2 regions of the Mesorhizobium sp. UC74_2 genome follow, and region 2 is predicted to be linked to the other one. Evidence: riboswitches for the same ligand, from Rfam matches in the RefSeq annotation. Region 2 holds a riboswitch; the other holds the start of a gene.
The links. Region 2 has a riboswitch for thiamine pyrophosphate ahead of thiB (thiamine ABC transporter substrate binding subunit). Riboswitches for the same ligand answer to the same signal wherever they lie in the genome.
Positions count from the first base shown of each region.

Region 1: it holds a riboswitch for thiamine pyrophosphate, as region 2 does, so the genes downstream of both, thiC (phosphomethylpyrimidine synthase ThiC) here and thiB (thiamine ABC transporter substrate binding subunit) in region 2, are expected to answer to the same signal.

Region 1 covers NZ_CP170562.1:4,125,676-4,140,684, forward strand. The annotation lists gene ACFJIU_RS20010 (DUF3422 family protein) at 1-4, opposite strand, end outside; gene ACFJIU_RS20015 (FCD domain-containing protein) at 207-1,058, shown strand; gene ACFJIU_RS20020 (L-lactate dehydrogenase) at 1,055-2,191, shown strand; gene ACFJIU_RS20025 (hypothetical protein) at 2,332-2,550, shown strand; gene ACFJIU_RS20030 (metallophosphoesterase) at 2,743-3,438, shown strand; gene ACFJIU_RS20035 (hydroxymethylpyrimidine/phosphomethylpyrimidine kinase) at 3,597-4,433, opposite strand; gene ACFJIU_RS20040 (thiamine phosphate synthase) at 4,424-5,029, opposite strand; gene ACFJIU_RS20045 (thiazole synthase) at 5,026-5,799, opposite strand; gene thiS (sulfur carrier protein ThiS) at 5,804-6,001, opposite strand; gene thiO (glycine oxidase ThiO) at 5,985-6,968, opposite strand; gene thiC (phosphomethylpyrimidine synthase ThiC) at 6,965-8,821, opposite strand; TPP riboswitch at 8,935-9,046, opposite strand; gene ACFJIU_RS20065 (ABC transporter ATP-binding protein) at 9,230-10,318, opposite strand; gene ACFJIU_RS20070 (alpha-glucosidase/alpha-galactosidase) at 10,373-11,722, opposite strand; gene ACFJIU_RS20075 (ABC transporter substrate-binding protein) at 11,904-13,220, opposite strand; gene ACFJIU_RS20080 (carbohydrate ABC transporter permease) at 13,258-14,130, opposite strand; gene ACFJIU_RS20085 (carbohydrate ABC transporter permease) at 14,139-15,009, opposite strand, start outside.
Region 2 covers NZ_CP170562.1:5,868,110-5,883,118, reverse strand. The annotation lists gene ACFJIU_RS28725 (carboxymuconolactone decarboxylase family protein) at 31-450, opposite strand; gene ACFJIU_RS28720 (MerR family transcriptional regulator) at 386-814, opposite strand; gene ACFJIU_RS28715 (hypothetical protein) at 1,036-1,347, opposite strand; gene ACFJIU_RS28710 (ABC-F family ATP-binding cassette domain-containing protein) at 1,467-3,281, opposite strand; gene ACFJIU_RS28705 (thiamine diphosphokinase) at 3,283-3,930, opposite strand; TPP riboswitch at 4,042-4,155, shown strand; gene thiB (thiamine ABC transporter substrate binding subunit) at 4,193-5,194, shown strand; gene thiP (thiamine/thiamine pyrophosphate ABC transporter permease) at 5,212-6,846, shown strand; gene thiQ (thiamine ABC transporter ATP-binding protein) at 6,843-7,586, shown strand; gene ACFJIU_RS28685 (M48 family metalloprotease) at 7,845-9,323, shown strand; gene ACFJIU_RS28680 (MarR family winged helix-turn-helix transcriptional regulator) at 9,360-9,827, opposite strand; gene ACFJIU_RS28675 (hypothetical protein) at 9,928-10,332, shown strand; gene ACFJIU_RS28670 (RNA polymerase factor sigma-32) at 10,354-11,211, opposite strand; gene ACFJIU_RS28665 (amino acid ABC transporter substrate-binding protein) at 11,512-12,285, shown strand; gene ACFJIU_RS28660 (ABC transporter permease subunit) at 12,420-13,100, shown strand; gene ACFJIU_RS28655 (amino acid ABC transporter ATP-binding protein) at 13,097-13,867, shown strand; gene msrB (peptide-methionine (R)-S-oxide reductase MsrB) at 13,974-14,375, shown strand; gene ACFJIU_RS28645 (MBL fold metallo-hydrolase) at 14,451-15,009, shown strand, end outside.

The DNA of each region.
Region 1 (15,009 bases), 1.7 Mb from region 2:
ACACGGCAGTTCCCCCAGGTTCCGAGCCCTGTCTTTTGCAAAGCTCTAGGAGCAATCCGGAGCTATGACAACGAAAAGTCCGGGCGACAGGCCGTCAAAGCGACCGTCATCGCTTCGCGTTTGAACACCAAATTGGATAGATTAATTGACCAGTTCGCGTGATTGCCGCTATTCTGGGCTACAGAAGCTTTTTCTCGGGCACTCCCTTGGGCGACATCTTTTCCCGCATCGATCATTCGCGCACCGCCGACGAGGTGGTGGCGCAGATCGAGGCCCTGATCCTGGAAGGCGTGTTGCGCCCGGCCGACCGGCTGCCGGGTGAACGCGACCTCGCGCGCCAGTTCGAAGTGTCGCGGCCGATCCTGCGCGATGCGCTGAAAGCGCTGGAGACGCGTGGCCTGCTGACGACGCGGCATGGCGGCGGCACCCATGTCGCCGACGTGATCGGCCAGGTGTTCTCCAAGCCAGTGATGGAGCTGATCTCCTCGCACCGCAAGGCTGCCGCCGATTATCTGGAATACCGCCGCGAGATCGAGGGCGTCGCCGCCGAATATGCGGCCCGGCGCGCAACACCGGACGACCTTGCCCTGCTCGACCGCATCATGGCGCGCATGGACGAAGCGCACCGCACCGGAGACTTCCAGCACGAAGCCGACATCGACGTCGAGTTCCACAACGCCGTCGGCGAGTGCGCGCACAACATCATCCTGCTCCACACCTTGCGCTCCTGCTACCGCCTGCTGTCGGAAGGCGTGTTCCAGAACCGGCTGCTGGTCTTCACCCTGCCCGGCGCGCGCGACGAACTGCTGGCGCAGCACCGCGCCATCCATGCCGCCGTCACATCAGGCAACCAGGCGGCGGCACGAAAGGCGGCGATGGACCATATCACCTATGTCGAACGCTCCATGGTGGAAGCCGAACGCAGCGGCGACTGGCAACGCGTGTCGCGGCTTCGGCTGAAACAGCGCGGCGGGGACGCGAAACAGCGCGACGGGGAACCCGGCCGCAGGCGCAACGAAACGGACGCGGCGGCACGCGAAACCGGGAAAGCGGAATGAACATGCTTCTGACCATCGACGATCTCAAGAACCAGGCGCGCCGGCGCGTGCCGAAGATGTTCTTCGACTATGCCGATTCCGGCGCGTGGACGGAGAGCACCTACCGCGCCAACGAAGAAGACTTCGGCAAGATCAAGCTGCGCCAGCGCGTGCTGGTCGACATGGCCAACCGGTCGCTCGCCTCGACCATGATCGGAGAGACCGTCTCGATGCCGGTGGCGCTGGCACCGACCGGCTCGACCGGCATGCAGCATGCCGATGGCGAAATGCTGGCGGCACAGGCAGCAGAAGAGTTCGGCGTGCCGTTCACACTGTCGACCATGAGCATCTGCTCGATCGAGGACGTCGCCTCGGTGACCAAGAAGCCGTTCTGGTTCCAGCTCTATGTGATGCGCGACAAGGATTTCGTGCTCAACCTGATCGATCGGGCCAAGGCGGCCAGATGTTCGGCGCTGGTGCTGACGCTTGACCTGCAGATCCTGGCGCAGCGCCACAAGGATGTGCGCAACGGCCTGTCGGCCCCGCCGCGATTGACCCTGCCGAACCTGATCGACATGGCGATCCGGCCCGGCTGGTGCCTCGGCATGCTCGGCACCAAACGCCGCACCTTCCGCAACATCGTCGGCCATGTGAAGGGCGTCGGCGATCTTGCCTCGCTGTCGTCCTGGACGAACGAGCAGTTCGACCAGACCCTGTCGTGGGACGACGTCGAATGGATCCGCCAGCGCTGGGGCGGCAAGCTGATCCTGAAAGGCATCCTCGACAAGGAAGACGCGGTGCTGGCGGCCAAGACTGGCGCCGATGCCATCATCATCTCCAACCATGGCGGCCGCCAGCTCGACGGCGCCCCCTCCTCCATCGCGGTACTGGAAGAGATCGTCGACACTGTCGGCGACCGCATCGAGGTCCACATGGATGGCGGTATTCGTTCCGGGCAAGATGTGCTGAAGGCGCTGTGCCTCGGCGCAAAGGGCACCTATATCGGCCGTCCGTTCCTCTACGGGCTTGGGGCGGCCGGAAAGAAAGGCGTCACGCTGGCGCTGGAGATCATCCGCAAGGAGCTCGACCTGACGCTGGCGCTGTGCGGCAAGCGCGACATCAAGGATGTCGGCAAGGACATGCTTTACCGCTAGCGCACTTCCGCTATCTTCAAACTACCGAGCCGAAACGCTATCTTGCTGTTTTGGCGCATCCCGGTGCGAATATCTCTGATCAGCAGTGGCCTCCCAGGCGCTGACTTGCTAGGGTCTCGATGGGCAATGGAGACATGCTGATGGGGCGAATAGACTTCGTGTTTCGTAAGCTGGCTTGGATGGCCAACTCAGGCTCGTCACATCACGAAGCGCGGTTTGAAAAGGCGCAGGCCTTCTTGAAACCAAAGACAAAAAAAGGTCGTGAACGCCGCGATGCATTCTTCGAAAAATACCGCGGCCAAGTGCGCGGCAGCGCGCTCGTGCTCGTAGATAACGAAGGCAACCGGAGCGTCATCTAACGAAGCGTCACAAAGCCTTCCGCCGAAGAATCATTATCTCCCTTTTGCCGCATCCTTGTCCAAAAGTTCCGCGACTTTCGCTTTGCTGACCTTCGGTTCGGGATCATAATTCAACGCTCCCGAACCCATCTGAAAGCAGCTTCTCCTTTGACCGACGGTATCCATTTCCTCGACGCCCGCGCGCCGGACGGCATGCGCCTTTACGCCATCGGCGACGTGCATGGCCGGCTCGACCTGCTGTCCGGCATGCACCGGACCATTGCCGCCGAAATAGAGCGCGACCGGCCGGCCGACTGGCGCATCATCCATCTCGGCGACTATGTCGACCGCGGCCCGGACTCGAAAGGCGTCATCGACTTCCTGATCGCCGCGCAGCAGCGCGATCCACGCATCATCGCGCTGGCCGGCAACCACGATATCGGCTTCCGCGACTTCCTGGCCATGCCGGACGCCGATGGGCTGTTCGCACGCTATGGCGGCCGCGAGACGGCACTGTCCTACGGCGTGGCGATCGACTTCGCCGATCCGGCCTCGCTCGAACAAGGCTGGAAGGATCTCGTCAGCGCGGTGTCGCCCGAGCAGAAACAGTTCCTGCACGACCTGCCCTATTCGGTTTCGTTCGGTGATTTCTTCTTCTGCCACGCCGGCGTGCGTCCCGGCATCGCGCTCGACCGGCAGGCGCATGACGACCTGATCTGGGTCCGCTCCATCTTCCTCGATCATCCCGGGCTTTACGAAAAGGTCATCGTGCACGGCCACACGCCGCAGGCGGAAGCCGAGCTGATGCCCAACCGCGTCAATGTCGACACCGCCGCCTACCAGAGCGGCAGGCTGACGGCACTGGTCGTCGATGGTGCGGACAAGCGGATAGTGACTGAAGCCGCGTAGCCTTTTCCTGCCCCCTCACCGGATCATCGGGTAGCGCGGCGGTTCCTTCTCCCCTTGTGGGAGAAGGTGGCCGAGCCCCGGCGGCTTTGCCGCCGTTTGGGCGAGGTCGGATGAGGGGTGTTGGACGGAGTGCGAACGCTCCAACTGGCCGCATCGCCTCATTTCTTCCAGCACCCCTCATCCGTCTCGGCGCTGCGCGCCGAGCCACCTTCTCCCTCAAGGGGAGAAGGGAAGTCGCGCGGCATCGCCTCGCTTAACTTCCCGAAAACATGATCCTTGGCCCTGCCGATTGCCGCATCCAGATCATCACCCAAGGCCAGCCCGGCAGCGATGGCGCTGGCCAGCATGCAGCCGGTACCGCGCATGCCGACATCGAGGCGCGGTGCCTCGAAGCGTGACGGTTTCTGGCCAGCGCGCAGAAGCAGGTCGACTGAACGATCGCCTTCGGCATGACCGCCCTTGACCAGCAAGGCTGCCACGCCGCTTTCGAACAGCGACCCTGCTTGTCCAATGATGCCCGCCTCGTCTGTCGCAACCGGTTTGCCGCTCAGCAGCGCCAGTTCAGGCAGATTGGGCGTGACGAGCGTGCACAGTGGCATCAGCCGGCGTTTCAGCACCTCGACCGCATCCATTGGCAGCAGCGCGCGGCCTGATGTCGAGGCCAGGACAGGATCGAGTACCACCGGCAGCGGCAGGCGGCTGGCCAATACGGAAGCAACGGTGGTTACGGCATCCACACTGCCCAGCATGCCGATCTTGACCGCTGCCATCGCGTTGGAAGCAAAGGCGGCGCACATTTGCGCGGCGATCAGGTCCGGCGGCATCTGCTCGACCCGCTCGACGGCGCCGTGGGTCTGCACGGTCACGGCGGTGACCGTGAGGCAGGCGCGCAGGCCGAACGTCGCGACCGTCTCGACGTCGCGCGCAATGCCGGCGCCGCCGCTGGAGTCCGTACCGGCGACGACCAGCACATGCCGGTCGGGCGTCACCGCCATGATGCCGTGGCCGCCAGCCATTCGCGGGTACGCGCCTCCGGATCGGCATTGCGGGTGATGTCGGTGACGACGGCGGCACTGTCGGCACCTTGCGCGAAGACACCCGGGATGCGCTCGACGGTCAATCCGCCGATGGCGACGAGGGGCAATTCACCCGCCCGGCGTTTCCATTCGGCAATGCGGTCGAGGCCTTGCGGTGCCCATTTCATGGCCTTCAGGATGGTTGGATAGACCGGGCCCAGCGCGACATAGTCGGGCCCGGCCGCCAGCGCGGTTTCCAGTTCAAGATGATCGTGCGTGCTCAAGCCCAGTTTCAACCCGGCCCGGCGGATCGCCCCGACATCGGCTTCGGCCAGATCCTCCTGGCCGAGATGGACGAAGTCGCAGCCCTCGTCGATGGCGAGTCGCCAGTAGTCGTTGACGACGAGCTGGCAGCCATGGCGTTCGCAGATTGCCCTGGCGGCACGGATTTCGGCGCGTAGCGCCTCGGCGGGCATGTCCTTGACGCGCAGTTGCAACAGCTTCACGCCAAGCGGCACCAGCCGCTCGATCCAGGCGGCGGAATCGACGATGAGGTAGAACGGGTCGAGTTTCATGAGAAGGCTGCCAAGCCGATGACGGGGGTGGAGGGAACGGCCATGTCGCGCGGTTCGAGCGGACCGGCAAGGCACGCTTCCCGCCCTGCCTCGATCGCCTTGCCGAAGGCGCCGGCCATCGCCACCGGATCGCCCGCCCTGGCGACGGCGGTGTTGAGCAGCACGGCGTCGTAGCCGAGTTCCATGACTTCGGCCGCGTGCGACGGGCGACCGATGCCGGCATCGACGATCAGCGGCACATTTGGGAAATGCCCGCGTAGCGAGCGCAGTGCATCGACATTCTGCGGCCCGCGCGCCGAACCGATCGGCGCGCACCACGGCATCAGCAGTCTGCAGCCGGCTTCCAGCAATCGTTCGGCCACGACCAGGTCGTCGGTAGTGTAGGGAAACACCTCGAAGCCATCATCGCTCAGGATGCGTGCCGCCTCGACCAGGCCGAACACATCCGGCTGCAAGGTGTCGTGGTTGCCGATGACCTCCAGTTTGATCCAGTTGGTTGCAAAGACCTCGCGCGCCATCTGCGCCGTGGTGACGGCCTCCTTCACCGAGTGACAGCCGGCGGTGTTGGGCAGCACGCGCACGCCGAGTGACTGGATCAGCGACCAGAACTGCCCGCCGGTCCTGCCGCCGGCGCTTTCGCGACGCAGCGACACCGTCACGATCTCGGTCTTCGCAGCCTTGACCGCATCGGCCATGATCGCCGGCGACGGATAAAGTGCGGTGCCAAGCAGCAGGCGCGACGAGAACTGCTGTCCATAGAGTTCGAGCATGGCTTCACCCTCCTTTCATCGGCGACAGGATTTCGATGCAATCGCCATCGGCGATCCGGCAGGTCTCGCGTTCCCTCGCCGGCACCACTTCGCCGTTGAGCGCCGTTGCCAGCCAGCCGCCTGCATAGTCGAGTTCGGCGAGCAGGCCCGCCAGCGTGCCGGCGTCGACCTCGCGGCTTTCGCCGTTAATGATGAGCCGCATCGGCAAGCTCCCTTTGCGAATTGAAGATCAGTTCGGACGCCTGCCGTGCCATTGCCGGCGCCAGCAGAAAGCCGTGGCGGTAGAGGCCGTTGATCGAGACCCGGTTTGCGTCGCGGCTGACGCGCGGCAGGTTATCGGCGAAGGCTGGACGCACGCCGACACCGGCCTCGACGATCTCGGCTTCGCCGAAAGCCGGGTGCAGCGCGTAGGCGGCGCCGAGCAGTTCCATCATCGAACGCGCGGTGACCGGTTCATTGGCGTCGCTTTCGATCATCGTCGCGCCGACCATGAACAGGTGATCGGCGCGCGGCACGACATAGACGGGGAAGCGCGGGTGCAGCAGCCGGACGGGGCGCGCCAGCGAGACATCGGGCGCATGCAGCAGGAGCATCTCGCCGCGCACGCCGCGCAGTCCCGGGACGCTTGCTGCGATGCCGGTGCAGTCGGCCTCGATGTCGACGGTTTCCGGAACCCGCACCGCGCCATAGCCGAATTCGAAGCGCACGCCCATGCCGACCAGCCTGTCCTTGAGCGCAATCAGGGCACGACGAGGATCGAGATGCGCTTCCTCGCCGAAGAACAGCCCGCGCCGGAACCGGCCGGCAAGATCCGGTTCGAGTGCGGCAACGGCCTCTTCGCCGATCGCCGAAAACCCGGCCGTGCGTCGCGCGAAACGGTCGAGCTCGCCCGCGTCCCGCGCCGGAGCCACCACCAGCGTGCCGGCGCGCACGACATGCCCCGGCAGCACGGCATCCCACCAGTCGAGCGCCAGGCGGCCGAGCGTCACGACCGCCTCCTCCGCGCTCTCGCGCTCGCACCAGGGCGCCAGCATGCCGCCGGCAGCCCAGGACGCGCTGCCGGCAAGGCGATGCCGCTTTTCGATGACGGTGACGTCGGCGCCACGCGACGCCAGCTCGAGGGCCAGCGTCAGCCCGGCGACGCCGGCTCCCTTGACCAGCGCTTTCATGGCTGGTCGGCCCCCGCCTCCGATGCTTCGAAGGAAGCAGCCACATCGACGGTGTCGACGGAATCGAGCGGCAGGTAGAGATCGCCACCGACGCGGAACTTTTCCGCCATCGCCGCCATGCCCTCCTTCTGCGCTTCGGCACGGATGTCGTGGGAGATGCGCATGGAGCAGAATTTCGGCCCGCACATGGAGCAGAAATGCGCCACCTTGTGCGCTTCCTTGGGCAAGGTCTCGTCGTGGAACGCACGCGCGGTTTCGGGATCGAGCGAGAGGTTGAACTGATCCTCCCAGCGGAACTCGAAGCGTGCGCGTGACAGAGCGTCGTCCCTAACCTTGGCGGCGGGATGGCCCTTGGCGAGGTCGGCGGCGTGGGCGGCGATCTTGTAGGTGATGACGCCGACCTTCACGTCGTTGCGGTCGGGCAGGCCGAGATGCTCCTTCGGCGTCACGTAGCAGAGCATGGCGGTGCCGAACCAGCCGATCATCGCGGCGCCGATGCCGCTGGTAATGTGGTCGTAGCCCGGCGCGATGTCCGTGGTGAGCGGCCCGAGCGTGTAGAATGGCGCCTCACCGCAGACGGCGAGCTGCTTGTCCATGTTCTCCTTGATCTTGTGCATCGGCACATGGCCGGGACCTTCGATCATCACCTGGCAATCCCTGGCCCAGGCGATCTGCGTCAACTCGCCCAGCGTCTCCAACTCGGCGAACTGCGCCGCATCGTTGGCGTCGGCGATCGAGCCTGGCCGCAGCCCGTCGCCCAGCGAGAACGACACGTCATAGGCGCGACAGATATCGCAGATCTCCTCGAAGTGCTCGTAGAGGAAGCTTTCCCTGTGATGGTAGAGGCACCACTTGGCCATGATCGAGCCGCCGCGGCTGACGATGCCGGTGACGCGGTCGACGGTGAGCGGAATGTAGGGCAGCCGCACGCCGGCATGGATGGTGAAATAATCCACCCCCTGCTCCGCCTGCTCGATCAGCGTGTCGCGAAACACCTCCCAGCTGAGGTCCTCGGCAACGCCGCCGACCTTTTCCAGTGCCTGGTAGAGCGGCACGGTGCCGATCGGCACCGGTGAATTGCGCAGGATCCAGTCGCGGATGTTGTGGATGTTGCGGCCGGTGGAAAGGTCCATCACCGTGTCGGCGCCCCAGCGGGTCGCCCAGACCATCTTTTCCACTTCCTCGGCCATGGACGAGGTGACGGCCGAGTTGCCGATGTTGGCGTTGATCTTGACCAGGAAATTGCGGCCGATGATCATCGGCTCGGCTTCCGGATGGTTGATGTTGGCCGGGATGATGGCGCGACCACGCGCCACCTCGTCGCGCACGAATTCCGGCGTGACATAGTCGGGAACCGCCGCGCCGAAACTCTCGCCGTCGCGCTGCAGTTTGGTGTGCACCGCCTGGCGGCCGAGGTTCTCGCGGATGGCGATGAATTCCATTTCCGGCGTGATGATGCCGGCGCGCGCATAAGCGAGCTGGGTGACGGCGCGTCCGTCCCTGGCCCGGAACGGCTGGTTGCGCACCGGGAATTCCGGCGTCAGCCGCTCGCCGGAGACGAAGCCATTGTCCTCCGGCTTGACCAGGCGGCCCTCGTAGCGCTCGACATCGCCGCGCGCCACGACCCATTCCTCGCGCAGGCGCGGCAGGCCGCGCTCGATATCGGTCTGCACGCTGATGTCGGTGTAGGGGCCGGAGGAATCATAGACCGTGACGGGTGGCTCGCCGGCGGTGGGATGCACGGAAATTTCGCGCATCGGCACGCGCAGGCCGGGATGGATGACGCCCGGCTTGTAGACCTTGCGCGATGCCGGCAATTCGCCAACGGTGACGGTCGGGGTATGGATATTCATGAGCGAGCCTCCTCGAGTGACGGAGACCCAGTTCGCGCATGAGGAGGAAGTGGCGCTTCGCTGAATGAAATACGGGCATTCTTGCCCGAAACCGAAGCCGAAAAATGCCGGCCCGCGAAGTGTTCCCACCGTCCCTACGCCAGTATGAACTGGATCAGGTTCAACGGGTCACTGCGCGTTACAGCAGTATCTCAGCCCCTTGTCGGGACCCCCCTGGTGAGCCTCAAGGGTGGACCTCAAGCAGGCTTTTTGTCAACAGGGGTTTGAGCAGAAGGCAAGAGGACGCCAGCGCTGGACGCCCTCGGCCTTTGCGCGAAATGCGATCAGCTGAACCGGCGTTCCGCTCCATTTCCTTGTTTTGTCGTGCGATCTCAATCCGAAAGGTCTGCTACTTTTCGAGATCGTGCCCTAGGGCAAACGAAGGTTGTTTCCCTGCGCATCGAACACGTGCGGGGCTGTGGAAAAGGACAGCGGCAGCGTGTCGCCGGAACGAACCGCCGTGCGCTCCTGCGCCGGCACGATCAGCGCGGTGCCGTCCGGGGCCACGGCATAGATGAGCGTGGACCCGCCCAGATTTTCGGTGATTTCCACCCTGGCGCTGAACACCGGATTCGCGGCATCGATCCTGATGGCTTCCGGACGCAGGCCGAGCGTGACCTGGCTGCCCGTTTCCAGCGGCCGTGCAAACGGCCCGGGAATGGATTGCGGTCGCGAGAAAGCCGGGCAAGCGACCTGCATCCCATCCGCCGAAATGCTTTCCACCTTGCCGGACAACAGGGTCATTCGCGGGCTGCCTATGAAGCCGGCAACGAAGAGATTGGCCGGATTGTCGTAGAGGTCGATGGGGGTGCCGATCTGTTCCACCAGGCCGCCACGCAGGACGACAATCCTGTCCGCGAGCGTCATGGCCTCGACCTGATCGTGCGTGACGTAGATCATGGTCGCCCCGATCTCGCGATGGATCTTGGCGATCTCGACACGCATCTGGGTGCGCAGCTCGGCGTCCAGATTGGAGAGAGGCTCGTCGAACAGGAATATCTTGGGCTTGCGCACGATGGCGCGGCCGATGGCGACACGCTGGCGCTGGCCGCCGGAGAGTTGCTTCGGCCTGCGGTCGAGCAGCGGCTCGATCTGCAGGATGCGGGCGGCCTCCGCGACACGCGCCTTGATCTCGGCCTTCGGCACCTTGTTGATCTGCATGCCGAAGGCGATGTTGTCGAAGACCGACATGTGCGGGAACAGCGCGTAGGACTGGAACACCATCGCGACATGGCGATCGGCCGGATCGGCATGGGTCAGATCCTCGCCGTCGATCGAGATCGTGCCCTCGCTGGTCTCCTCGAGGCCGGCGATCATGCGAAGCAGGGTCGACTTGCCGCAACCCGAGGGGCCGACGAAGACGACGAACTCACCCTTCCCGGCCTCGATCGACACTCCCTTGACGACCTGAAGGGAGCCGAACTGCTTGGTGACGTGATCGATCCTGAGAAAGGTCATGGGGTCGAACTGCTGCTCCGGTTGTTTTGCGAATTGCCCGCGATGCGGCGCCGCTCAGCCGCGTGCCCATGCGGGCAGCCAATCGCCATGCGCCGCGATCAGCCTGTCGACGAGGGTCCATATCTGGTCGAGATCGAGCTCGGCCGCGGTGTGCGGATCCATCATCGCCGCATGGTAGATATGGTCGCGGTTTTCGGTCGTCAGCGCCCGGACGGTGAGTTCCTGCACGTTGATGTTGGTGCGGATGAGCGCCGTCAGTTGTGGCGGCAGATCGCCGACGACGGTTGGCTGGATACCGTTTGCATCGACGAGGCAAGGCACTTCCGCGACACAATTGGCCGGCAGCGAAGTGATCGAGCCGTTGTTGCGCTGATTGCCGTAGATGATCGACGGCTCGCCGGTCCAGACCGAATTCATGATCGAGGAGGCGTATTCGTGGCTCTCCTTGATGTCGATCGTGCCGGCGCCTTTCAATGTCTTGGATTCCTCCTTCCAGCGGGCGATCTGCTCGACACAGCGTTTCGGATATTCATCGAGCGGGATGCCGAATTTCTCGATGAGGTCGGCACGGCCGTCCTTGATGAAATAGGGCGTGTATTCCGCGAAGTGCTCGGAGCTTTCGGTGACGAAATAGCCGAGCCGCGTCAGCATTTCATAGCGGACCCTGTTCGGACAGCGCGGGTTCCAGTGGCTTGGTTTCGGGAAGCGCCCTTCGCGATAGCCCTGCACGAGGTCGGGATAGAGGTTGCGATGGCTGCCGTCCGCCTGGCGATGTTCGAAGGTGAGGAAGAACGCCATGTGGTTGATGCCCGCGGCGCGGTAGCGGATTTCCGAAACCGGGATATCGAGATCGCGCGCCAGTTCATAGGCAGTGCCCTGAACGGAATGGCACAGCCCCACCTGCCGGATCGAAGGATATTTCTCGGCGATCGCCCATGTGTTGATCGCCATCGGATTCACATATTGCAGCAGGATCGCGTCGGGGCAGACCTGCAGCATGTCCTCGCAGATGGCCCACAGATGCGGCACGGTGCGCAGGCCGCGCATGATGCCACCGACGCCGAGCGTGTCGGCGATGGTCTGGCGCAGGCCGAATTGCCTGGGGACCTCAAAGTCGGTCACGGTGCAAGGTTCGTAGCCGCCGATCTGGAAGGCGACGACGACGAAATCCGCCCCTTCCAGGGCCTTGCGCTGGTTGGAGTGAGTTTCAATGGTCGCATTGGCGCCAAGCGCCTGCACGAGCTTGCCGGCGACGACCTCGCTTTCCTGCAGCCGCTCGGGATTGATGTCCATCAGCGCGATCACAGCATTCTTGAGCGCGGGGCGATACAGCACATCGCCGATGATGTTCTTCATGAAAACGGTGGAGCCGGCTCCGATGAACGTGATCTTTGGGCGTCGCATTGCGGGTTCTCGATAAGATGAGGGGGATTGTGAAGGGTCCTCCGGCGTCCGGAAAGAACGCCGGAGGAAGATCCTGCCGCGGGAGGAAGCGCGTCAGGAGTTGGAGGCTCGGTACCGGTCCGGCTTCATTGTCGGAGCGTGATCTTATCCGAAAACCGGGTTCCACTTTTCGGGATCACGCTCAGAGCATGCCATTCGCCTGGTCGTTGGCTTCCTTGAGGACGGCCGCCGGATCGCCCTTGCCAAGCAGGATGTTCTCGATGGCCGTCGTCAGGATCGCCGAAATCTCCGAGGCGCGATCCGAGATGGGGAACGGGAAAGTGGTTTCCGGCGTTGCCAGTTGGACGAAGGCAGACACATCAAGTCCCTTTGCCTTATGGGCTTCCTCGGCCGCTTTTGCTGCTTCGGGACGAGCCGGGAAAACGACCCCGGATTTGCCGACGATGGTCTGGCAGTCCGATCCGCCGAGATATTTCACCCATTTCCAGGCTTCGTCCTTGTGCTGGGATCCGGACCAGATGCTGTCGGACAGACCGTTGAACATCGAGCGGCGGCCTTCAGGCCCCTGCGGCAGCGGCGCAAAGCCGAACTCGGCCTTGGAGGTGTCGCGATAGGAGGAGACGTTCCACGAGCCATCCGGAACGATGGCGGCCTTGCCAGCCGCGAAGATCGCGGTCGCGTTCAGCCTGCCGGTCTGTTCCTGGCTGAGCGCGTAGCCCTTCTTCAAGGCCAGGTCGCGCATCCAGGTCAGCGTTTCGACAAGCGCCGGGCTGTCATAACCATATTGTTTGCCCCACGGCTTATCGATCGGCTTGAAGCCGTCGGAGACAGCCAGGAAGCTCCATTGCGTCTGGCCGTAGCCATCCACAGTGTTGGTTGCCCAGCCATAGACGGCAACCCTGGACTTGTCGAAACCGGCTTCGTTACCGCGCTTGCCGTTCTGGTCCACGCTGAGGCGCGCAACGACCTTTTCGAGGGAACCGCCGTCTTTCGGGTTCCAGGTGAGGTTCCTGAGCTCCTCCTCGCTGACACCGGCATCAGCGACCATCTTCTTGTTGTAGACGAGGGCAATCGTGTCCCAGTCCTTCGGCAGACCGTATTGCCGGTCGTCCTTGTTCCAGCTTTCGGCGAGACCGGGCAGATAGGCCTTCATGTCAACCTTGTCGGCCGCGATGCGGTCCGACAGGTCATCCATCACCCCGTTCGCCAGGAATTCCGGGAAACGGCTGAGATGGTTGACGAACACGTCCGGCGCGGTGCCGGCGACAAAGGACGTGCTCAGCGTGGTCCAGTAATTGTCCCAGCTGTCTTGCTTGATGTTGATCTTGATGCCGGGATTTTCAGCCTCGAACCTGTCCGCGCACTGGCGATAGACGGGCGCCTGGTTGGCGTCCCACATGGCATAGTTCAGGGTCACGTCCTCTGCCCGGGCAAACGAGGGTGCGAGCGTAGTCAACGCGGTTGCGGCGGCAAGAACGCCTGTCAGGTTTTTTCTCATTGTCTCTCCTCCACTTTATGACCTCACGACTGGCCGGCTATTTCAGGCCGCTCGTCTGGAGCGACTCCACGATCTGCCGGCCGAAAATGATGAGCATGGCGATGACGGGCAGGATCGACAGCATGATCGCCGCCATCAGCCCGCTCCAGTCTGGATTGCCCCTGCCCGTCTGGCTCATGAAATCCGACAGCGCGACCGCCATGACGCGAACGCCGGGATCGCGCCCGACCAGGAAGGGCCAGAAGAACTCGTTCCAGGAATTGATCGACAAAAGGATCGCCAGCGTGGCGATCGGCCCCTTCTGGATCGGCAGTGCGATGCGCCAGAAGATCTGAAACTGGGAAGCCCCTTCCAGCCGCGCCGCTTCATCGAGTTCCTTCGGCGCCGACAGGAAGAACTGGCGCAGGAAAAACACCGCAAAGGGCGTCATCAGGATCGTCGGGGCAACCAGCCCGGCAAAGCTGTTCAGGAGACCGAGCTGCTTGATGAGGACGAAGTTCGGGATGAACAGCACCACGCTGGGGATGATGGTGGCGGCCAGGAAAGCGAAGAACAGCTTGTTGCGGCCCGGGAAATTCATGCGGGCAAAGGCGTAGCCGGCGAGCGCCGAAAAGAAGATCTGCCCCGTGACCGTGAGCGCGGTGTAGATGACGCTGTTTCGCAACGCCAGCATGAAGTCGATCGGCGAGGCACGGAAGGCCGACAGCTCGATCGTCGAGGGCAGGCCCATCACGCGCAGGAAGTTCCCGGGCGTGTAGGCGTTCGGCAGCAGGCTCGAAGCGCTGGTATAGACATCGGCCGGATAGGTGAGGCCGATCTTGAGCGCCATCCACAGCGGCAGCAACGATATGAAAACGAACAGGGCAAGGACGGGATAACCCAGGACGGCCTGCGGGGTGAGCTTCTTCATCGCAGGCCTCAATCCAGATCCGACTGATCTGCCCGCAACACCCGCATCTGCAGCAGCGTGATGAGGATCAGCGTGACAAACAGCACGACGGAAATCGCCGATGAGTACCCCATCTTGTTGAATTTGAAGGCATTCTCGTAGATGTACCAGAGAATGACGCGGGTCGAATTGGACGGTCCGCCCGCTGTCGCGACAGCGACGACGTCGAAGACCTGAAACGAACCGATGAGGCTGGTCACCACGACGAAGGCCAGCACCGGGCGCAGCAGCGGCAGGGTGATGCGCCGGAACATCGTCCACTCACCTGCCCCTTCAAGCCTGGCCGCCTCGTAGAGATGGGCGGGAATCGCCTGCAGGCCGGCATAGAACAGCAGCGCGGTCAGGCCCGTGTGCCGCCAGGTGGAGATGGCGGCCACCGACACCATCGCCTGATCCGGAGAGGCAAGAAATCCCTGCGGTCCGGCACCGAAGAAGGTGAGGAATGCGTTCACGAGCCCCAGGATCGGGTCCAGCATCATCATCCAGACCAGTGCTGCGACCACATTGGAAATCAGATAGGGCGCGATGATGATCGCCCGCAGCCAGACGGCACGCGCCAGCCGGTCCGAAAGCACTGCCAGCAGCAGCCCGAGCACGGTCTGCAGCGGAATGTTGTAGAGGACGTAGGCGAACGTCACCCTGGCCGAATGCCAGAAATTCGCGTCCGAAAGCAGCGTCGCATAATTGCCGAGCCCGACGAATTTCGGGGCGCGCATGAGGTTCCAGTCGGTCAGGCTGATCTCGACGGCGCGAAGTGTCGGCAACAGGTAGAAGATCAGGAAACCGAGAAACGCCGGGGCGACGAACAGATAGCCGACCAGGGCCTCCTTCCGCCGCCTC
Region 2 (15,009 bases):
CCGGGACGCTCTGGAGCGGAGAAGCTTCAATCATGCCGCTTCGCCCTCCTGGACGGGAAATCGGGCGGCAAAGACTTCCTTGGCCGCAAACAGCCCGTTGAGCGCCGCGGGAAAGCCGGCATAAACCGCCATCTGGATCATGATTTCGGTGATTTCGTCCTTGCTCAGCCCGACATTCAGCCCCGCCTCGATATGGACTTTCAGTTGCGGGGTCGCGGTTCGGATCGCCGTCAGCGCGGCGATGGTCGCGATCTCGCGGGCGCGCAGGTCGAGGCCAGGGCGGCTGTAAATGTCGCCGAACGAGAACTCGAACACGTAGTTTGCGAAATCGGGAGCGACGTCGGCCAGAGCGGCAATAACCTTGTGGCCGGCTTCGCCGTCGATTTCAGCGAGCGCCCGCTTGCCGCGGTCCAGCCGGCTTTCGCTGACGTTCGGGGATTGATGCGTCATAGTCCTTCATCCTCTGTTTCATGCCGGCATATCCGGCAATCTTGGTGTCGAGGACGAGAAGGCAGGCTTGCAGCTTGGCCACATGCGCACGGACACGCTCACGGTGCTGCTCGAGCAATGCGCCGCGCTCCGCTTCCGTGTCGCCGCCGCGCTCCCGCAAGGCCGCGTAACGCAGCATTTCCCGTATAGGCATCCCGGTCGTCTTGAGACGATCGAGAAATTCCATCCAGGTCAGGATCGATGCGTCGTAGTCACGTTGGCCCGATTGGTCCCTGTCGGCATGGGGAAGCAGCCCGATCCGCTCATAATAACGGATGGTGTGGGCAGACAGTCCCGAACGCTTTGCCAGCTCGCCAATCTTCATCAACGCCTTCTTTCGTCACGACGCAGAGAAAGCTACCGGTTAGAGTGCACTCTAAGTCAAGAGGAGTTTGAAGCTTCGTCGTGTCGCCGGGATACCAGGTTTCGCGATGCGACGGCGTCGTTGATTTCCAAGCGAAAAATCTGTTGCAGATGCCAGGTACCGAAGTCGACCCGCATGTCGACATCCGCGACACCGGAGTGCTGCTTTTGTGGGTTCGCGGCCTAGATGCCCGAGCCGTAGAGTTCCTCTTCGCTGCCTTCCCAGGGCCTCGGCATATCGGCCAGCGCACTCGTGTTCGCGTTGGCGCTCGGCAACGGCATCCAGCATTTCAATTCGGGATCGGCATATTCGATCATATGTCCGGGATAGGAATCATTGGCCCGCCATCCTTCCATGCCGAACTGGTCGGCCCTCGCCCAATAGGCGACGTCGACTTCCGCAGGTCCCTGCTCGGATGATCTCACCGTAACCAGAACCCGGCTGCCGTCTTTCGGCGCGCTCGACATGTGACGCCACCCGGTCGGTTCTGCCATGGAAACTCCTCCTCCGTCAGCCAACGAATACTCGCCAACGGTAGCACGATCCGCCCCGCCAAGATCAATGCCGGATTTTGCCGATTGTCGGAATAAGGATGCATCAGCCGAACAGCGCTTCAGCCTTCCAGTTCTTCGCGCAGCATTTCCAGTTCCAGCCACTCTTCCTCGAGTGCGGCGAGTGTGGCCCGTTCCTTGTCGAGCGCCGCGATCGTCTTCTGGAAGCCAACCGCGTCGCGCTCGTAGAAGGCCGGATCGGCGATGTTGTTTTCCAGCCTGGCGATCGATGCCGTCACCGCTTCGATCTTCTTCGGCAGATTTTCCAGGGCGAATTTCTGCTTGAAGGAGAGCTTTTTGGCCGTCTCCTTGGGCACCTCCGCGCGTGGCTTCTCTGCTCTCGGCTCTGCAGACTGGCCGTTGCGTGCCTTGCGGTCCTCGAGCTTGGTGCCGCCACGCTGCGCCAGCATGTCGGAATAGCCGCCGGCATACTCCACCCAACGGCCACCGCCGTCGGGCGCGATCACGCTGGTGACCGTACGGTCGAGGAAATCGCGATCGTGGCTGACCAGGATGACCGTGCCGGCAAAACCCGCCACCAGTTCCTGCAGCAGTTCCAGCGTTTCCATGTCGAGATCGTTGGTCGGTTCGTCCAGCACGAGCAGATTCGCCGGTCGCGCCAGGACGCGGGCCAGCAGCAGCCGTGCCCGTTCGCCGCCGGAAAGTTCACGCACCGGCGTACGCGCCTGTTCCGGCTTGAACAGGAAGTCCTTCATGTAGGACACGACATGGCGCTGCTCGCCATTGATGACGAGGTTTTCACCACGCCCGTCCGTCAGGTAATGCGACAGCGTCTCATCCGGATCGGCGGCCTCGCGCTTCTGGTCAAGAGTAGCGATCTCGAGGTTGACTCCCAGCCGCACCGTGCCGGCGTCGGGCTTCGTCTCCCCGGTCAGCATCTTCAGCAAGGTCGTCTTGCCGGCACCGTTGGCACCGACCAGTCCGACACGATCGCCACGCTGGATACGGGTCGAAAAATCCTTCACCACGGTGAGATCGCCGAAGCTCTTCTCGATGTTCTTGGCCTCGATCACCAGCTTGCCCGATTCGGCTGCGTCGCTGGCCACCAGCGTCGCGGTGCCTTCTGCGCCGCGATGGCTGCGGAAACGCTGGCGCATCGACTGCAATTCGCCGAGCCTGCGCATGTTGCGTTTGCGCCGTGCAGTCACACCGTAGCGCAGCCAATGCTCCTCGCGCACGATTTGCCGGCCGAGCTTGTGCTGGTCGCGCTCCTCCTCTTCCAGAACCTGATCGCGCCATTCCTCGAAATGGCCGAAGCCCTTTTCCAGCCGGCGTGTCTGGCCGCGGTCGAGCCAGACCGTGGCACGCGAGATGCGCTGCAGGAAACGACGGTCGTGGGAAATGACGATCAAGGCTGAGGAGGTGCGCGCCAGCTCCTCTTCCAGCCATTCGATGACGGCGAGGTCGAGATGGTTGGTCGGCTCGTCGAGCAGCAGGATGTCGGGTTCCGGCGCCATGACGCGGGCCAATGCGGCCCGCCGCGCTTCGCCGCCGGAAAGATCGGCAGGGCGTTCCTCTCCGGTGAGCCCCAGATGCTCCATCAGGTAGGTCGCGCGATAGGGATCGTCGGCCGGCCCCAGCCCGGCTTCGACATAAGCACGCACGCTGGCAAAACCGTCCATGTCTGGAACCTGCGGCAGGTAACGCACGGTTGCCGTCGGCTGACGGAACACCTCGCCATCCTGCGGCTCGATCATGCCGGCGGCGATCTTGAGCAATGTCGACTTGCCGGAACCGTTGCGGCCGACCAGCGCGATCTTGTCTCCGGGAGAGGCCACGAGTTCGGCGCCATCCAGCAAAGGTGTGCCGCCGAAGGTCAGTTTGATGCCAGTCAGGTTGAGAAGGGGCGGCGCCATGTCAGCTTTCGGGAAGTGGGTAAGGATGAGCAAGCAGGAGCGCACGGCCAGTGCCGAGCGCTATTTCGAGCTTGCCTTGCACGGCATTGGAGATGGTGAGGGACGAACCGAAAGGCATTTCCACCGCATTCAGTGGCCATTTGGCGCCCTTGATCGTGAGCCCGGTGAGTTTCGAGAAGCCAAGCACGGAAAACAACGTTCCTTCGGCATAATCGAAAGCCGCCGTTCGGCCAGGCAGAACCGGAATACCTTCCTGCGCACCGCTGGTCAGGAGCACGTCTGTCCCCTGTTCGGCCAGGCTGAGTGCCAAAGCCAGATGCAGGAAGGCATGATCGGCCCTGGCGCCGCCGAAGGCACCCACGAGATTCAGCTTCGCCGCACCGAGATCAAGCGCAATCGAGACGGCGAGCTCGCCATCGGTGGAATCCTTCTCGGCCGGGAACCGCTCCTTCGGCACCTTCGCCAGATGCGGCGGCAAATGAGCTGGTGCGGAATCGAAATCCCCCACCCACAGCTCAGGCGTAAGCCCCAGCATATCCGCATGCCGGATGCCGGAGTCGGCGGCGATCACGCGCGTGCCGGCGACCTGGGCTTCGAGCCGCGGCGTCTGGATGACCTCGCCGCCAAGCAGAAGGGTGAATGTGCTCATGGGCGTCGCCCTTACCAGCCCCTATGCGGAAACGGAAGGGCGTGCGGAGCCTGCCCGTTTCATCCGGCAAACTAACGCTTGCGCGCCACCGTCGCCCGCTCTATGTCTCAGGCCGCTCTAACGGGGTGCCAGATCGCGGCTTCGCGAACCGGCTGAGAGGCGAAAAGCCAACCCGCTGAACCTGATCCGGTTTGTACCGGCGGAGGGATTAGACGCTTAGCCAAAGCGCCAGTTCCCTTGTCACGAAGTGAAGGAGGCGCCTATGCGCAAAACTCTGTCTGTCCTGGTTTCCGCTCTCGCTTTCGCTGCCGCCACGCTGCCGGCGACCGCGAAAGACAAGCTGACCATCTATACCTATGAGAGCTTCACCGCTGAATGGGGTCCGGGCCCCCAGGTCAAGAAGGCGTTCGAGGCGGACTGCGACTGCGAGGTCGATTTCGTCTCGGTTGCGGATGGCGTCGCCCTGCTCAATCGCGTCAAGCTGGAGGGCAGTGCCACGAAGGCCGATATCGTGCTTGGGCTCGACACCAACCTGACCGCGGATGCCAAGGCAACTGGCCTGTTCGCTCCGCATGGCGCAACCGCGGCATCCGACGTGCCGGGCGGCTGGAACGACGACACCTTCGTTCCTTATGACTACGGTTATTTTGCCGTCGTCTATGACACAGAGACGCTGAAGACACCGCCGGCCAGCCTCAAGGATCTGGTCGAAGGCGACGCGACCCAGAAGATCGCCATCCAGGACCCACGCACCTCAACGCCCGGCCTTGGACTGCTGCTGTGGGTGCGCGCGGTGTATGGCGACAAGGCACCAGAGGCCTGGGCGAAGCTGAAGAACCGCGTGCTCACGGTCACGCCGGGCTGGAGCGAGGCCTACGGCCTGTTCACCAAGGGCGAAGCGCCGATGGTGCTGTCCTATACCACCTCGCCCGCCTACCATATGATCGCTGAAAAGACTGATCGCTACCAGGCAGCTTCCTTCTCCGAGGGCCATTACCTTCAGGTCGAGGTCGCTGGCATCACCACCACCGGCGCCAGAAACCCGCTGTCCGGGAAATTCATGGCCTTCATGACCAGCCCGAAATTCCAGGATGTGATCCCCGAAACCAACTGGATGTTCCCGGCCAGCAAGATGGACAAGCCACTCGATCCGGCCTTCGACAAACTGGTGAAGCCGGTCAAGACCCTGGCTTTCACTCCCGAGGAGATTGCGAAAAACCGCAAGGCCTGGGTGGATGAGTGGCTCAACGTGATGAGCAAATAGGAACGACGGCGAAACCATTGTCTCAGGCTGCACACCCCGCTGCATTGCGCGACAGACGTGTCGGCGCGGGGATCGCTGCATTGACCTTTGTCGCCGTCCTGATCGGCGGTGCTTTGCTTGGCCTTGCCATCGAAAGCGCCGGCGATTTTTCTGGCGCGGCTGCCGCTTTCGATTCCTATCTTCTTCGCGTCGTCCGCTTCACCTTGTGGCAGGCCGTGCTGTCGACCTGCCTGTCGGTCTTACCGGCATTGTTCGTGGCACGAGCGCTGGCGCGTCATCCCGGTTTTTTTGGCCGCAACTTCATTCTGCACCTGTTCGCGGTGCCTCTGGCGCTGCCCGCCATCGTTGCAGCACTCGGGGTTCTCACTCTTTATGGCCGCGCCGGCTATTTCGCGCCTTTCCTGACAAAGATCGCAGGCGAGGATTGGCCGGGCATTTACGGTCTCTCCGGCATCCTTGTCGCCCACGTCTTCTTCAATCTGCCACTCTGCGTGCGGCTTTTCCTGGAAGCGTTGCAGACCATTCCGGCGGACCAATGGCGGCTTGCCAGCCAACTCGGCATGGGCGTGCGCCCTGCCTTCCGCTTCATCGAATGGCCGGCGCTGAGGCAGGCGCTTCCCGGTGTCGCCGGTCTCGTTTTCATGCTGTGCATCACCTCGTTCACCATCGTGCTGATCCTTGGCGGCGGGCCGCGCGCAACCACGCTGGAAGTCGCCATCTATCAGGCGTTGCGCTTCGATTTCGATCCAGCGCGTGCGGTTGCGCTGACGCTGCTGCAGGTCCTGCTCACTTTCGCCGTCGTGGCCCTGCTTTCGCGCCTCGGCGCCAACACGGCCGCCGAGGCCGGTCTTTCCGTGGCGCCGCGCCGCTACCTTTCGATCGGTGATGGCGAGACAGCCCTGAACGCCTTGCTCATCACGCTCGCCTTGTTGTTCGTCGCAGGCCCGATGATGGCAACCATAGCCGCCGGGGTGCAATCCGATCTTGTCCGCCTCGTCGGCGAACAAGCCGTGCATCGGGCCACCACGACAAGCGCGGCACTTGCATTCCTCTCGGCCCTGCTTGCCACAGCCCTTTCCTTGTCTTTGGCAATGGCGCGGCATGGCCTGGCTGCCCGCCGCGGCAGAACCGGTGGTCGGTCGCTGCTGGAATATGCCACCGATACCGGAGCCGGCTTCGTGCTGGTCGTGCCACCGATCGTCATCGGCGCCGGCTGGTTTTTGCTGCTGCGCCATGTCGGCGGCGCTTTCGCGATCGCCCCGGCCATGGTCGTTGCGGTGAACGCCATCATGGCGATGCCCTTCGCCCTGCGTGCCATTCGTCCGGCCTATGACGCGGCCAGCGAACGGCATGAGCGGCTTTGCGCACAACTTGGCATCACCGGCTGGGCCCGCTTGAGATTGATCGACTGGCCGGTTCTGCGACGCCCGCTTGCCACCGCTTTCGCCTTTGCCATGGCTTTGTCGCTCGGCGACCTCGGTGTGATCGCGCTGTTCGGTTCGGATTCCCTGCAGACGCTGCCTTATCTTCTGCTTGCGCGCATGGGCAGCTATCGTACCGCCGATGCCGCGGGGCTGGCTCTGCTGCTGGGTCTGGTTTGCTTTGCGCTGATCCTGCTTGCCGATCGGCTCGGAAAGGGACGTTCCTCATGACCGCCGATATGCCGGCTCGACAGGCGGTGTCGCTGCATCTCGACAGGACAACCTTCAGCTATGGCGAGGTCGACCTCACTTTCGACGTCGAATTTCCTGCCGGCGAAATCACCGCCGTCATGGGGCCGAGCGGCTCGGGTAAATCGACATTGCTCAGCCTTGTGGCGGGGTTCGAAACACCTCGCTCCGGGCGTGTCCTGATCGGTGACAAGGATTTCACCAGCGTTGCACCGTCCGAGCGGCCGGTTTCGATGGTCTTTCAGGAGAACAACCTGTTCGCTCATCTCGATGTGTTCCGCAATGTTGGCCTCGGTATCTCGCCTTCGCTCGCCCTCACCGCCGCCGACCGCGCCACCATCGCCGGCGCGCTCGCACGCACCGGTCTGGCGGGCAAGGACAAACGCCTGCCACGCGAGCTTTCCGGCGGCGAACGTCAACGCGTTGCACTGGCGCGGGCCCTGGTCCGCGACCGACCGGTGCTTCTGCTGGATGAACCCTTTGCTTCGCTCGGACCTGCCCTGCGCGAGGATATGCTGGATCTCGTGGCGGCGGTTCAGACCGAACGAAAAATGACCACGCTCTTCGTCACCCATCAGCCACAGGACGCACGCCGCATCGCTGCTCATGTCGTTTTCCTGGAGAACGGCGCGGTTGCCGCAAGTGGCGGAGCAGGCGATTTCTTTTCCGCGAATGGTCCGGCAGCCTTCCAACGATACGCCGGCGCAACCGACGAAGGTTAGCCGAGTGCCGGAAAAGAGTGGCCACCGCCACATTTTGACTGGTCCTGCACCAGGGAAATCTGGAACGGATTATGCGACTCAGGCATTTGTCTTGCCCGGAAGCCGACATAATTTGCGGTCAAACCGGTTTGGGGGCATCATCGTCGTTGCTTGCCAATCTGCTTCGTGTGTGGCTAGGTCCACCGCAGATTGTCTGGCACAATCGTAGATTGCTCCATTGAGACGAAGAAGGAAGCCGACCTGTCGACCGGCCTGGACATGAGCTGCAAGAAAACCCCGGTGCGCATGCTCGCACTGGCCGGGGTGGCTTTTGCGCTTGCTTCCTGCCAGTCGGTGATGCCGAATTCGGTTGAGGAATCCGGCTTCCAGCCTTCGAACAGGCCGGTTACCGTCGACAACGCGCAGGCCAACAGCCGCCTTGCCGATCTTGCCAAGGCGCAGCACCCTCGCATCCTCGCCACCTATGGCGGCGAGTACTCCGATCCGAAACTGGAGCGCATGGTCGCCAAGATCGTCGGCCGGCTGACCGTGGTGTCGGCCAACCCGACGCAGACCTACCGCATCACCATCCTCAATTCGCCCAACGTCAACGCCTTCGCGCTGCCGGGCGGATATCTCTACATCACCCGCGGCTTGCTGGCGCTCGCCAACGACTCGTCCGAGATCGCCGCGGTGATTGCACATGAGATGGGCCACGTCACCGCCAACCACGGACTGCAGCGCCAGCAGCTGGAAGCCGAGGAAGGCCTCGCCACCAAGGTCGTCTCCGATGTGCTCGGCGACAATCCCAACGCCAAGGCAGCCCTCATCCGCGGCAAGCTGAGGCTCGCCCAGTTCTCGCGCAATCAGGAACTCGAAGCGGACGCCATCGGCATCAAGTCGGTCGGTGAAGCCGGCTATGACCCCTACGCGGCCGGCCGCTTCCTGCAGTCGATGGCCTCCTATGCCGGCTTCCGCTCGGTCAGCGGTGCGACCGACGCCAGCCTCGACTTCCTCGCCACACATCCGAATACGCCCCAACGTATCGATCTGGCGCAACGCCACGCGCGGATGTTCGGCCAGCCGGGCTTCGGAACCCGTGACCGTGATTCCTATCTTGCCGGCATTGACGGTCTTCTCTACGGCGACACGCCCGAGGAAGGCTATGTGCGCGGCAATACCTTCCTGCATCCCAAGCTCGGCGTGTCGTTCGCCGTGCCGGATGGTTTCGTCATCGACAACTCGGCAGCGGCCGTCACCGCCACCGGTCCCGGCGACATGGCGGTACGTTTCGACGGCGTGACGATCGACAAGGACGTCACGCTGCCTGATTATATCCGCAGCGGCTGGGTTGCCGGCCTGGAAGACGCCACTGTCCGCCAGGAGACGATCAATGGCAATGAAGCCGCGGTTGCCAAGGCACGTGCCGATGGCTGGCAGTTCGATATCGTCGTCATCCGCGCCAACGGCCAGGTCTACCGGCTGCTGACGGCCGCTCCTGCAGCGGGAACGTCACTCGAGCCTGTCGCGCGTTCGGTGAGCAGCACATTCCGTGTCCTGAGCCCAGCCGAGAAGGCCGCCCTGAAGCCGCTGCGTATCCGCGTCGTCACCGTGCGGCCGGGCGAGACGATCGGCACCCTGTCGGCGCAGATGGTCGGCGTCGACCGCAAGCTCGATCTGTTCCGCGTGCTCAACGCGATGGGACCGGGGGCGACGGTTTCGACCGGCGACAAGGTCAAGATCGTTACCGACAGATAGCATTACGGCGTCGGTTTCGAGCGCGAACATCGGTGCCTACAGCTCGGCTTCAGCCTCGTCTCTCATTTCCACGCCTTCTCCATCGACATTCGCACGCAGGCGCGCGAACACGGACCGAGCGTGATCGAGTTCGTCCTGGCTGATGCCAGTTCGCAATTGCCGGTCGAAGGCGATTGCCGTTTCGCGCAGCCGCAGGAACATCGCCTCGCCGCTCGGCGTCAGTTCGACCAGATGCTTGCGCCGATTGGCTGGGTCGCGACGGCGGGTCAGCAGGCCATCCGCCTCCATGGCATTGAGATGATGTGTCAGCGTCGCCCCCTGGATACCAACCGATTGCGCGAGCTGGCGCTGGTGTCCGAATTGCCGTGACTTCACCGAAATCAGCACGGACCAGACCGGCAGCGATCCGCCATTGGCAATCATCGCATCATCCAGCGCGCGCCGGACGACCTTGGCGGTTTGAGCGAGGTCGAGACCGATCGGTTTGGCGGAAGGTTTAGGCATGCCCGGACACTAGCATACAAAAGGCCGACGTCTAACAGATTGACATCTAACAGTTAGATATCTATCAATTGGGTAGTCGCGAATTTGTGGAGGTCTTTGCATGCAGTACATTTTCATGATCGCACTGGCGCTGCATGTCATGTCGGGCGTGTTCTGGGCCGGCTCGACTTTCGTGCTGGCACGCACGGGTGACGGCCGGCTGGCCACAACGCTGTTCGCACCGCAGATGGGGGCAGCCACGATGGCCGTCCTGTCGGGCGCCGTTCTCTGGTATCTCTTTCACGGCAGCGGCTATTTCGGCACGCAGGAACAGGTTCTGGCGGTGGGGGCAGCAGCGGCAATTGTTGCCGCCGGCGTTCAGGGCGCGCTGGTTGGGCGGGCACGACGCATTGGCGCAGAGGGTAACGCCGCCAGCATTTTTGATCAGGCGATACGCGGCGAGCGCCTGGCGGCGGTATTGCTCGCCGTTACCGTCATAACCATGGCGATCGCGCGTGTGCTCTGACGTCGACGGATCGACGAACGTTCAGGCCGCGAGGAATTCCGGATTCTGCTTCACCAGCGCCAGTTTCAGCTTCTCCAGCGCCCGTACCTCGATCTGCCGGACGCGTTCCTTGGAGATGCCCAGCGTCTCGCCGAGCTCTTCCAGGGTAGCGCTCTCGTCGCCCAGCCGGCGCTGCTCGATGATCCGCAGTTCGCGCTCGTTCAAAGCCGCCAGAGCCTGCTTCAGCCAGCCGGAGCGGCGCTCGACGTCGATGGTGTCGCCGACGATCTCGTCGGGCAGCGGCCCATCCGAAACCAGGAAATCCACGCGCTCCGCTCCGGTGCCATCGTCGGTCAGCGGCGCGTTGAGCGAGCTGTCGGGTGCCGACAGTCGCGCATCCATGATGGCGACATCGGTTTCCGAAACGCCCAGCGCGGTGGAGACCTCGCGATAGAGAGCCTGGTTGGACAGGGCCTCGGTTCCAGTACCGAGACGGGCGCGCAAGCGCCTCAGATTGAAGAACAACGCCTTCTGCGCTGAACTGGTCCCGCCGCGCACGATCGACCAGTTGCGCAGGATATAGTCCTGCATGGAGGCCCGCACCCACCAGCTTGCATAGGTGGAAAAGCGGACCTCACGTTCGGGATCGAAACGGGCAGCGGCTTCGAGAAGGCCGATATGGCCCTCCTGGATCAGGTCGGAGACCGGCAGGCCGAAATAGCGGAACTTCGCGGCCATCGCGATGACCAGCCGCATGTGTGCAACGACGATCTGGTTCAGCGCATGCTGATCGTGGCCATCCTTCCAGCGAAGCGCCAGATCATGCTCCTGGTCGCGTTCCAGATAGGGAGCGGCCATTGCCGCGCGGACCATGATACGCCCTGCACTATCCTGAAGCATCGCGACTTTCCCGTCTGCCCGTTGAACCTGGCTGGATCGACCGAAGGTCTGCATCCCGAAGGCATCCCCCAAACGTGCCATGCGGGTAATGGTTCCCCGGCCGCTCTCACGAAGCCGCCCGGAAACGGAATGGTGTGGTTCATCCGCGCGTTGACCGCAACCTCAAAAGAGAATGAAATTCCCAAAATCGATTCATTTCGAAATTTCATTCCTTATTCGCAAGGCAAGCTTCTGTCACATTCCAGCACCTCTCCAAAGGCCGACATTTGCTGTCCGCCGATATTACGGGATCACAAAAAGATGAAATGGCTGAAATCGCTGCTCCTGGCCGGAACCCTGCAAGTCCTGGCCGTAACCGCTGGTCATGCCGGTGCTGATTTCGATCAGATCAAGCAGGCGGGTGTCTTCAAGATCGGCACCGAAGGCACCTATGCGCCCTTCACCTATCACGACACGTCCGGCGCGCTGGTCGGCTTCGATGTCGAGATCGGCCGCGAGATCGCCAAACGGCTTGGCGTCAAGGCCGAGTTCCTTGAGGGCAAATGGGACGGGCTGATCGCTGGCATCGATGCCAAGCGTTATGATGCTGTCATCAATCAGGTCGGCATCACCGAAGCGCGCAAGGCAAAATACGACTTCTCTGATCCCTACATCGCCTCCAAGGCCGTGCTGATCGTCCGCGACGACAACACCGAAATCAAGGATTTCGCCGACCTCAAGGGCAAGAAGTCGGCGCAGTCGCTGACGTCCAATTTCGGCAAGATCGCTGAGAAGAATGGCGCGGAACTGGTCGGCACCGACGGTTTCGACCAGTCGATCCAGCTGGTGCTCAACGGCCGCGTCGATGGCACGATCAACGACAGTCTTTCCTTCTTCGACTTCAAGAAGCACAAGCCGGACGCCAAGGTGAAGATCGTCGCGCAGGAAGCCAACGCCGACTACTCCGGTGTCATCGTGCGCAAGGGCGACCCGGAACTGGTCGCCGCGATCAACAAGGCGTTGGCCGAGATCAAGGCCGACGGTACGTACAAGAAGATCTCCGAGACCTATTTCGGCGAGGACGTTTCAAAATAAGTCCCCGCTGCGGGCCGGGAATTTTACCCGGCTCACTCAAACAAGGCGGCGTGCCGTTGGCGGCGCGCCGCTTTTGTGTTTTCTGCGACTATCTATGATGAAATTCTAGAACAGGCCCGGAGGGAGAACAGTTCGTGCCACCTTGGCTGCAATTGATGCTGGATTCGCTCGGTCCCCTGCTGTGGGCCGGATTGATCTTCACCATACCGCTCACCCTTCTCTCATTCGCCTTTGGGCTCGCGGTCGGGCTTGGCGCTGCGCTGTTGCGCCTGTTCGGGCCGTGGCCATTGGCGGCGATCGTCCGTTTCTACGTGTGGATCATTCGCGGTACGCCGCTGCTGGTTCAGCTGTTCCTCATCTTCTACGGCTTGCCGAGCGTCGGCATCGTGCTCGATGCCTTCCCCGCGGCATTGATCGGCTTCACGCTCAACATCGGCGCCTATTCGTCGGAGATCATCCGCGCAGTCATCGGCTCGGTGCCCAAAGGGCAGTGGGAAGCGGCCTATTCGATCGGCATGACCTGGAGCCAGACGATGCGCCGCACCATCCTGCCGCAGGCCGGCCGTGTCGCGGTGCCGCCGCTGTCCAACACCTTCATATCGCTGGTCAAGGACACCTCGCTGGCGGCCGCCATTACCTTGCCGGAACTGTTCCAGTCGGCGCAGCGTATCGTCGCCGTGACCTATGAGCCATTGATCCTTTATGTCGAAGCGGCGCTGATTTACCTGGCGATGAGCTCGATCCTGTCGGCATTGCAGGTACGCCTCGAGGCCCGGCTCGGCCGTTATGGCGGTTTCCTGGAGGCGCGCTCGTGATCGAACTCTCCAAACTGGAAAAGCGTTTTGGCGACAACGTCGTCCTGAAGGACATCAATGTTGCCATGAAGGAAGGCAGCGTCACCGCGCTTGTCGGCCCTTCGGGCGGCGGCAAGTCGACACTGCTGCGCTGTATCAATCTGCTGGAAATCCCGACCACCGGCACGGTGAGGATCGGCGAGATAGCCCTGACCTTCCACCCGGGCGGCAAGGTCTCGTCGGGTGATGTGCTGAGACTGCGACGCCAGACTGGCATGGTGTTCCAGAACTTCCAGCTGTTTCCGCACCGCACCGCTATCGAAAACGTCATGGAAGGGCTGGTCACGGTTTTGAAGTGGCCCGAGGACAAGGCGCGCGAGCGGGCGCTTTCGCTGCTCGAGAAAGTTGGCATGGCACACAAGGCGGACGCATGGCCGGCGACCTTGTCCGGTGGCCAGCAGCAGCGCGTCGCCATTGCACGGGCACTGGCGCCTTCGCCACGCGTGCTTCTGTGCGATGAACCAACCTCGGCTCTCGACCCCGAGCTTGCCCAGGAGGTCGTCGACGTGCTCGGCCAACTTGCCGCCGAGGGTACCACCATGGTCATGGCGACACATGACCTGAGGCTCGCCTCGAAGGTAGCGCGTGAGGTGGTTTTCCTGGAGGCCGGCGTCGTTGTCGAAAAGGGACCCGTCGAAACGGTTTTTGGCAATCCGCAGCATCAGCGCACCAGGCGTTTCATCGCCACACTGCGACATGAGCAGGAAGAAGCGAACGGCACGACCTGACCAACATCTCCGACGGGAGTGGCTGGGCAGGCGCGTAACGAATGCCTATGTTTGAACGAACATCCTCTGCAACGAACAACAAGCCGCAAAGGCAAGGAGATCATTCATGGACACCCATACCTATCCCGTCACCCGTACCGACGCCGAATGGCGCGCGCTGCTGACGCCGGAGCAATATCAGGTGATGCGTCACCACGGCACCGAGCGACCGGGCAGTTGCGCGCTTCTCTATGAAAAGCGCGCCGGCACCTTCAAATGTGTCGGTTGCGACAGCCCGCTGTTCGAATCCAAGCTCAAATTCGAAAGCGGTACCGGCTGGCCAAGCTTCAACGATCCGGTCGACGGCTCGGTCGAGACCACGGTCGACCGCAGCTACGGCATGGTGCGCACCGAAGTGCATTGCGCAACCTGCGGCAGCCATCTCGGCCATGTCTTCGAGGATGGCCCGCCGCCGACCGGCCTGCGTTATTGCATCAACGGCGTGGCGCTGACGTTCGAACCTGCCTGACGGCCCTTCCCAAGCCCTTCCGTATCGCCTCCGGCTGACCTATGTCCACCTGTGGGTTGGGAGCCGAAGGAGAGAATGACACATTTCATGTGCCTGCAGTGCGGCGTGCAATTCGCCGAAACCGAATTGCCGCCCGAGCATTGCCCTATTTGCGAGGACGAGCGCCAATATGTGCGCTGGGAGGGCCAGGCCTGGACAACTTTCGAGGACCTCGCCGGGACGCACCGACTGTCGATGAAGGACGATACAGGTGTACTTGCCTTCGGCGTGGAGCCCCGCTTTGCCATCGGCCAGCGCGCGCTGCTGGCCGAAACACCTGATGGCAACGTTCTGTGGGATTGCGTCAGCCTTGTCAGCGACGAGGCCGTGGCCGAGATCGAGCGGCGCGGCGGCCTGCAGGCGATAGCCATCTCGCACTGCCATTATTATTCGGCGATGGCCGAGTGGAGCGAAGCCTTTGGCGGCATACCGATCCATATCCATGCCGACGACCGCGAGTGGGTGATGCGACCGCATCCGTCGGTCGCTTTCTGGGAGGGCGAAACGCTCCCCCTGAACCCGTCGCTGACCCTCATCCGCTGCGGCGGTCATTTCGCCGGCGGGCAGGTGTTGCACTGGAAGCGCGATGGCGGCA